2 regions of the Paenarthrobacter sp. NEAU-H11 genome follow, and region 1 is predicted to be linked to the other one. Evidence: riboswitches for the same ligand, from Rfam matches in the RefSeq annotation. Region 1 holds a riboswitch; the other holds the start of a gene.

The links. A riboswitch is a leader RNA that binds a small molecule or an ion and turns the genes downstream of it on or off. The one in region 1 is predicted to bind glycine.
Region 2: another riboswitch for glycine. It lies ahead of gcvP (aminomethyl-transferring glycine dehydrogenase); the one in region 1 lies ahead of gcvP (aminomethyl-transferring glycine dehydrogenase).

The regions. Positions count from the first base shown of each region.
Region 1 is NZ_JBNZGA010000003.1:5,683-10,090, reverse strand. It holds gene ACQ3DC_RS04800 (ornithine cyclodeaminase family protein) at 1-688, shown strand, start outside; gene ACQ3DC_RS04795 (GntR family transcriptional regulator) at 731-1,399, shown strand; gene ACQ3DC_RS04790 (VOC family protein) at 1,432-1,791, opposite strand; gene ACQ3DC_RS04785 (hypothetical protein) at 1,873-2,172, shown strand; glycine riboswitch at 2,340-2,437, shown strand; glycine riboswitch at 2,439-2,546, shown strand; gene gcvP (aminomethyl-transferring glycine dehydrogenase) at 2,598-4,408, shown strand, end outside.
Region 2 is NZ_JBNZGA010000024.1:31,469-35,876, reverse strand. It holds gene gcvP (aminomethyl-transferring glycine dehydrogenase) at 1-1,535, opposite strand, end outside; glycine riboswitch at 1,715-1,813, opposite strand; gene ACQ3DC_RS20385 (TetR/AcrR family transcriptional regulator) at 1,906-2,445, opposite strand; gene ACQ3DC_RS20380 (MFS transporter) at 2,518-4,095, shown strand; gene ACQ3DC_RS20375 (Dps family protein) at 4,198-4,408, opposite strand, start outside.

The sequences.
Region 1 (4,408 bases):
CATCCTGGACGGTAAAGTCCCCACCCGGGTCCGTACGGCCGCTGCCAGCGCGGTGGCGACCAAGCTGCTTGCCAGGCCCGGGAGTGCCACCTTGGGGTTGGTGGGGGCGGGGGCCCTGGCGGTGGCACATGTGGAAGCCATGCTGGCCGTCCTGCCGATAAAAAATGTCGTGGTGTGGTCCCGTTCCACTGAGACGGTCGCTGCGTTCTGTGACCGGATTTCCTCATACGGGCTGCACATCACGCGGGCCGCCAGTGTGCAGGAAGTTGTTGAGAACTCGGACGTGCTGTGCACCCTCACGCCAGCGGTTGAGCCGCTGGTCAAGGGGGAGTGGTTCCAGCCCGGACTGCACGTCAACGCCGTCGGATCCCGTCCGCGGCCTGACCACCGGGAGATTGACTCAGCGGGTATGGCGCGGGCGCGGGTCTTCGTGGACAGCCTGGCCACGGCCCAAGCGAAGTCAGGGGGACTGATCGTCCCTGTGGCTGAAGGCGTCATGGGCTTTGACGATGTGGAAGCCGAACTTGGTGACGTGGCGGCCGGGATAAAAGCAGGCCGTCTGGGGGATGAGGACATAACCTTGTTCAATTCGGTGGGTATCGGCCTGCAGGACCTTGCCATCGGGAGGCTCCTGTATGACGCTGCACTCAACCAGGGGGTCGGCACCCGCGTGGAGCTGAATAACTGAGGCAGCCCGGAAGCAGGGCACTGGAACCAACAGGAGGCATCTTTGAGTACCCAGGCGGACGCACCCGCGTCTTCGGCTGATGCTACCCGTGCACGGATCCGGGAGTTGATCATCTCGGGTGACTTCGCGCCCGGTTCACGGCTCAGGGAACGCGAGCTGTCACAGGCCCTGGACGTTTCCCGGGTCCCCGTCCGCGAAGCCCTCCAGCAGCTGGAAGCCGAAGGTTTCATTGACACCTCGCCACGGCGCGGGGCCACCGTCAAGCAGATCACCCTGAGGGACGTCAATGAACTCTTTGATGTCCGGCTCAGCCTCGAGGTCCTCGCCGCGCGGCTCGCCGCCCAGGCCGCCGCCCGGGGTGAGTCCACAGCGCGCCTGCAGCACATGATGGACAAGGCCGAAGAAGCAACCCTGCGCCACGACCACACGGAGATCCCGCTCATCAACACGGCCCTGCACGCGGAGATCGTCTCGATGGGAGGCAACTCGCTGCTGGAGTACTCCATGAAGCCTCTGCTGGGCAGGATGCAGTGGCTCTTCACCCTGACCGGGCATCGTGATCCCCAGGTCCAGTGCGCGGAGCACCTGAGCCTGTGCCGGGCCATCTATGACGGCAAGGCCGAACTTGCGGCAGCGCTGGCGTTCGCCCATGTGGAGCTGGGCCGGGAACCATCACTGCAGGGGCTGGCCGGGCAACTGCCTGAAAACTGACCCGGCCGGAAGTTCAAGGTTCGACGGCGGGGCTACCGCGGACTTTTGTCAACGACGCAGAACCTGTTGCCGTCGGGGTCGGCGAGGACCACGAAATCGGGGTTCTCCGGGTACAGGTCCCAGTCGACGCGCTGGGCGCCGAGTGAAACCAGCCGTTGCACCTCGGCGCCCTGATCGTCCGCATACAGGTCCAGGTGAATGCGCGGGTGCTCCTGGACCGGCGTTTCGCTCAGCATGAGGGCGAGCTGCGCTCCCGGGCCCGAAGCCGGCACTAAGATCACCCAGGTTTCGTCCCCGGGCTCCTGCGGGACGTAGCCGAGGGCGGCGTGCCAAAAGGCGGTTGCGCGGGCGACGTCGTTGACGCCGAGGACGGTGCTGCCTATGGTCAACATCCGCCCAGCCTAAACCCGCTGCCCGGAGCCTGTCTTGCCCCGGAGCCGGACGCCGGGGGCGGCCCGGCTAGACTCGCCTGCATGGGGGACAACAACGCACCTGAAGACCGCAAAACTCCGCCGCCTGCCCGGGTTCTTGCCGCCGTCGTTCCCATCGCTGGCCTTGTGACGGTAGTGGCGGGGTGCCTCGTCGCATGGAGCAACGCGGACGCCAGCTTCGGCTGGTTCGCCTACGCGCCGCTGAGCAACCAGCTTTTCAGCGGCAGCGGCATCGCCTTGGTTACCCAAGGTACACAGATCGGCCTGGCCGTCGCCGTCGTCGGACTGCTCGTCCTGGCGTTCTGGGCGGGGTACCGGCTGGGCAGGGAAGCCTCCCGCTAGAACTTCCGGAAGCTTCCTAATTGCACTGCCTCCGTGCACCTCATGCCTTCGAGCACGTCCGGCGCGTCCCGCCGTCGTAAGCCTGCCTTGGAAAGACGCGAATTTTGCATCCAGCCCCATAACCCGGTAAGGTGTGAGCCGTGTCACCGACCAGTGGCACGTGCTTATGATCTGCGGCGGGAGAGTCCTGCCGGTACGTTCTGCAGGCGCCGTAGGAGCAAATCCTCCCCAGGAATCTCTCAGGCCCACGTACCGCCGCGGCAAGGCAACTCTGGAAAGCAGTCCGGGCAACCGGGCTCACCGACGGTGCAAGTGGCGCCCCGCTGAACAGCAGGGCAACGCAAAACTCTCAGGTCCAATACAGAGCGGGGAGGAACCCGAATCAAAGTGGCACCGGTTGCCACCTGAATTATGGAGTTCCTCTCATGACGGTTCAATCGTCCCCAACCACCTTCGCAGACCGCCATATCGGCGCGCGCCGCCAGTCCGACATCGACACCATGCTCAAGGCCGTCGGCTACGACACCCTTGATGGCCTCGTGGACAGCGCAGTTCCGGATTCCATCCGCCAGGACAAGCCGCTCACCCTTGAGGGCGCCCTCAGCGAAGTGCAGGTCCTCGCCGAGCTCCGCAAGCTGGCCGGCAAGAACAAGACGGCCGTGCAGATGATCGGCCAGGGCTACTACGACACCGTGACGCCGCCGGTGATCCGCCGCAACATCCTTGAAGCCCCCGCCTGGTACACCGCCTACACCCCGTACCAGCCGGAGATTTCCCAGGGCCGGCTCGAGGCGCTGCTGAACTTCCAGACCATGGTCCAGGACCTCACCGCGCTCCCGGTGGCCAACGCCTCCCTCCTCGACGAAGCCACCGCCGTCGCCGAAGCCGTGCTGCTGATGCGCCGCGCCAACAAGTCCAAGACGGCGAAGGACGGCAAGACCGTCCTCGACGCCGACCTCCTGCCGCAGACTATCGCCATCGTGCTGGGCCGTGCCGAAGCCCTGGGCTTTGAGGTGGAAATTGCAGACCTCACCAACGGACTTCCCGACGGCGACATCAACGGCGTCGTCCTGCAGCAGCCCGGCGTCTCCGGCCGCGTCTGGGACCAGTCCGCCGTCATCGCCGAAGCCAAGGACCGCGGCGCCTTGGTCACCGTCGCCGCCGACCTCCTGGCCCTCACCCTCATTACCCCGCCGGGCGAGCAGGGCGCGGACATCGCCGTCGGCTCCACCCAGCGTTTTGGCGTGCCGTTGTTCTTTGGGGGGCCGCACGCCGCCTACATGGCCGTCCGCGACGGCATGGAACGCACCCTCCCCGGCCGCATCGTGGGCGTTTCCAAGGACAACGCCGGCGTCCCGGCCTACCGCCTGGCACTGCAGACCCGCGAGCAGCACATCCGCCGCGAGAAGGCCACGTCCAACATCTGCACCGCGCAGGCGCTGCTGGCCATCGTCTCCTCCTTCTACGCCGTCTACCACGGCCCCGACGGCCTGAAGGCGATCGCCGAGACTGTCCACAACAACGCCCGCGCCCTGGCCGCCACGCTGAAGACCGCCGGCCGCGAACTGGTGTCCGACACCTTCTTCGACACCCTCACGGTCAGTGTTCCCGGCAAGGCCGCCAAGGTGATCACCGCCGCCGAAGCCCGCGGCATCAACCTGCGCCTCATCGACGCGGACACCGTTGGCGTTTCCGTTGATGAAACCACGACGCCGGAGGTCCTCGCCGCGGTTGCCGTCGCCTTTGGCGCCGGTCCGGTTGTGTCCGGTGAGGGCTTCGAGCTGCCCGAATCGGTGCTGCGCACCTCCAGCTACCTGCAGCACCCGGTGTTCAACACGCACCGTTCCGAGACCCAGCTGCTGCGCTACATCCGCCGCCTCTCCGACCGGGACCTGGCACTGGACCGCACCATGATCCCGCTGGGCTCCTGCACCATGAAGCTGAACGCCACCGCCGAGATGGAAGCCATCTCCTGGCCGGAGTTCGCCTCTATCCATCCGTTCGCCCCCGACTCCCAGACCGAGGGCTGGCGCGAACTGATTGCGGGCCTGGAAGCCGACCTCGCCGAAATCACCGGCTACGACCAGGTATCCATCCAGCCCAACGCCGGCTCCCAGGGCGAGCTCGCCGGCCTGCTGGCGATCCGCGGCTACCACCACTCCCGTGGGGACCAGCAGCGCAACGTCTGCCTGATCCCGGCATCGGCGCACGGCACCAACGCCGCCTCCGCCGTGCT
Region 2 (4,408 bases), on a different contig from region 1:
GCAAGGTCACGGTCCGAAAGCTTCCTGATGTAGCGCAGCAGTTGGGTCTCGGAACGGTGCGTGTTGAACACCGGGTGCTGCAGGTACCCGGAGGAACGCACGACGGCGGCGTCCAGCGCGAATTCTCCCTCGCCGTCCGCGGCGGCCGGGACGCCGAAGGCCTTCAGCACCCCGGCGGCAATTTCTGATGTTGTCGTTTCATCGGCGGAGAAGCCCACCGTGTCCGCGTCGATGAGGCGCAGGTTGATGCCCGTGGCTTCGGCGGCAGCGACGATCCCGGCAGCGTTGCCCGGCACGGAGACGGTGACGGTGTCGAAGAAACTGGTGTGCAGCACGTCCAAACCGGCGGCCTTGAGGGACGCGGCCAGCATCTTCGCGTGGGAGTGTACTGACTGGGCGATCGCCTTCAGGCCCTCCGGGCCGTGGTACACGGCGTACATCGAAGCCACGATGGCCAGCAACGCCTGGGCGGTACAGATGTTGGACGTGGCCTTCTCGCGGCGGATGTGCTGCTCGCGGGTCTGGAGTGCCAGGCGGTAGGCGGGAACGCCGGCGTTGTCCTTCGAGACACCGACGAGGCGGCCCGGCATGGAGCGTTCGAGGCCCTTCTGCACAGCCATGTAGGCCGCGTGCGGGCCGCCGTAGAACAGCGGGACGCCGAAGCGCTGGGCGGAGCCCACTGCGATGTCCGCGCCCTGCTCGCCGGGAGGCGTGATGAGGGTGAGGGCCAGGAGGTCGGCGGCCACGGTCACCAGCGCCCCGCGGCTCTTGGCGTCGGCAATCACTGCGGCGTGGTCAAAGACGCGGCCGGAAGCGCCCGGCTGCTGGAGCACCACACCATTGATGGCGCCGTCGGGAAGTCCGTTGGAAAGGTCGGCCACTTCCACCTCGAAGCCCAGTGCCTCTGCCCGTCCCCTCACGATGGCAATGGTCTGCGGCAGGCAGTCGGCATCCAGCACAGTCTTGCCGTCCCGGGCATCTGCGTTCTTATTGGCCCGCCGCATCATCAGCACGGCCTCGGCCACGGCCGTTGCTTCGTCCAGCAGGGAGGCATTGGCGATGGGCAGGCCCACCAGGTCCTGCACCATGGTCTGGAAGTTCAGCAGCGCCTCGAGCCGGCCCTGGGAAATCTCCGGCTGGTACGGGGTGTATGCGGTGTACCACGCCGGGCCCTCGAGGATGTTGCGGCGGATCACCGGCGGCGTGACGGTGTCGTAGTAGCCCTGGCCGATCATCTGCACCGCGGTCTTGTTCTTGCCGGCCAGCCGGCGGAGCTCAGTGAGGGCCTCCACCTCGCTCAGCGCACCTGCCAGTTCCAGCGCAGAGTCCTGCCGGATGTCCTTGGGGACGGCGGTATCAACCAGCGCGTCCACGGTGTCGTAGCCCACGGCCTTGAGCATGGTTTCGACGTCGGCCTTGCGCCTTGCGCCGATGTGCCGGTCAACAAAGGTGGCGGCAGAAGCGGGTTCGGCAGTTGCCGGGGTGGCAGTGGCCGGAACGGCGGAGGCCGGAGATACAGTCACGAGGAACTCCATAACTAAGGCGGCGCAGGATACGCCGCATCGATTCGGGTCCTCCCCGCTCTGTATCTGTACCTGAGAGTTTCCGCGTTGCCTGAACACGCGGGCACCGCTTGCACCGTCGGTGAGCACGTCAGTCAAGGGATCCGGGGAGCGGACCTCAAAGCGGACGGCGTGCTGCTTTCCAGAGGTGCCTCGCCGCGGCGGTACATGGGCCTGTGAGATTCCTGGGGAGGTATTGCTCCTACGGCGCCTGCTTGTACCTTCTGGCAGAACTCTCCCGCCGCAGATCAAAGGCTATTCATTTGGGTTGTCTTTGGCGCACGGGTAACGGCCCGCACACAGCACAATTCTCCTATGCCGCGGGCCCGGGGGCAAATGTCAGCTAGCCCCGTAGCCGTTCCACGGCTGACAGGAGTTCCGCCACGTCCGCCTGCCTGCTCCCCGCCTTCCCGGACGGCCCGCTTTCCCACATGGCGTTGAAGTACAGCCCGTCCCCCATGTACAGCACTGCCTTTGCCATGGGCGTGCCCACGTCCTGCCCGATAAGCTCCAGCCATTGCTGCTGGATGGCGGCGAAGCGGCGGCGGGCTTCCTCGTGGGCCACCTCCGCCAGCCGGGTCACGGCCACAAAGGAGCGGTCCATCGGAGTATCGGACCACAGCGACGACTTGATGAAGTATGCCGCCGCCCCCTCCGGTGCGGAGGCCATGGCGGCGAGGTCCTCCCCTGCCAGGCGGTCCAGCCGTTCAAGGGTGGCGGCGATCAGCGCTTCCTTGTTGGGGAAGTGGTACAGGAGGCCCCCCTTGGAGACGCCCGCGCGCTTGGCCACCGCGTCCAGGGTGGCAGCCCGCTCCCCCACGTCGATCAGGAGTTCTTCGAAGGCATCCAGGACGGCATCTCGCGCAACGGGTTTTCTGGCCATGGTTCCCATCATGCATGGTCACGAAGCTGTTTCTTAACTATACCGTCCAGACGGTATAGTTAAAGCATGATCATGCCCGCCGCCTCCCAACAGAGCACCATCCGCCCGGCTCCAACCGCATTGCCCGCGCCAGGCCTGCCCGGGGGCAGCTGGCGCGACTGGCTGGCGCTGGGCCTGCTGATGTTCCCGGTCCTGCTGGTAGCCGTGGACAACACAGCCCTGACCTTCGCCCTGCCTGCCATTGCCGCCGCCCTCCGCACCTCGGGAGTAGAACTGCTGTGGATTGTGGACGCCTACCCGCTGGTGTTGGCCGGGCTGCTGGTTGCCATGGGAAGCCTGGGCGACAGGATCGGCCGGCGCCGCCTGCTGGTCATCGGCAGCATCGGCTTTGCCGCAGTCTCGGCAGCAACCGCTTTTGCCCCCAGCGCCGGATGGCTCATCGCAGGCAGGGCTTTCCTTGGCTTCTTCGGCGCCATGCTGATGCCCGCCACGCTGTCCCTGATCCGCAACATCTTCCCGGACCCCAACCGGCGGAGGTTGGCCATCGCCATCTGGGCCGCCGGATTCTCGGGCGGCGCCGCACTGGGGCCCATCCTCGGCGGGTGGCTGGTGGAACAGTTCTGGTGGGGAGCCGTACTCCTGGTGGCAGTGCCCATCATGCTGCCGCTCCTGGCCCTGGGCCCGGCCTTCATCCCGGAGTCCAGGGACCCGTCACCGGGGAAGGTGGACGTGCCCAGCATCCTGCTCTCCCTATTCACCATGGTTCCCATGGTTTACGGGATCAAGGACCTGGCCACCGAAGGCCCGGGTGCCACAGCCCTCGGAACCATGGCGCTCGGCCTGGCAATGGGCGCGGCCTTCGTACGCAGGCAGCAGCGGCTGCACAGTCCGCTGCTGGACCTGCCCCTGTTCCGGAACAGGGTGTTCAGCATGGCCATCACTGCCAATATCCTGGCCTTGTTTTCATTCAACGGCTTTATCCTCTTCCTCGCCCAGCACCTCCAGCTCATTGAGGGCATGTCCCCCTCGGCTGCCGGAATGGCCATGGTCCCGGCACTGGTGGCCACCATGGTGTCGGGCCTTGCCGTGGTGCCGGCGGTGAGGAAAGTACGGCCGGGCTTCGTGATGGCGGCAGGACTCGCCATGAGCGCCGCCGGCTACAGCATGGTGGCTTTCGGAAGCACCGGGGGCGGGCCCGCGCTGCTCCTCGGCGCGCTGCTGGTCCTTGCACTGGGCGTGGGGACGGCGGAGACCATCTCCAACGATCTCATCCTGGGAAGCGTGCCGCCGGAAAAGTCCGGGGCGGCGGCAGCGATTTCCGAGACGGGGTACGAAATTGGCGCCGTTTTGGGAACCGCCGTGCTGGGTTCCATCCTCACGGCTTCCTACCAGCACAACTTGCGGCTTCCGGCCGGCCTCGCAGAAACCGCCCCCGCCCAAAGCACCGCGCACGCCCGAGAGACCCTCGCTGGAGCCATGGACCTGGCAGCCGGCCTGCCGGGCCCCATGGCCAGCACCCTCCGGCAGGCCGCCGGCTCGGCCTTCGAGTCAGGGGTGCACGTCACCGCAGCGATTGGACTGGTACTGATGGCGACGGCGGCCGTCCTCGCCGCCGTCGTACTCCGGAAGGTGCCCAAGGCAGCCAGCTGAAGGCCGCAAGGCGCGCCCCCGCCGGTGACAGCAAAGCGCCCGCAGCCGGAGCGTGTGGCTCCGGCTGCGGGCGCCGGGCAGGCCGCTTCGCCGCGGGTGCTGCTACTTGGAGTCCGGCGCCGTAACGCTCGCGGTGGGCTTCATGGTTTCAGCATTGACCATCCAGGCGAACTGCTCCAGCTTGGCGATGAACTCGTGCAGCAGGTCCGCGGTGGTGGGATCCTCTTCATCCACCTCATCGTGAACCTTGCGCATGGTGCCAACGGCAGCCTCAAGGGCAGCCACGATCCGCTCGATCGCATCCTTGGTGCTG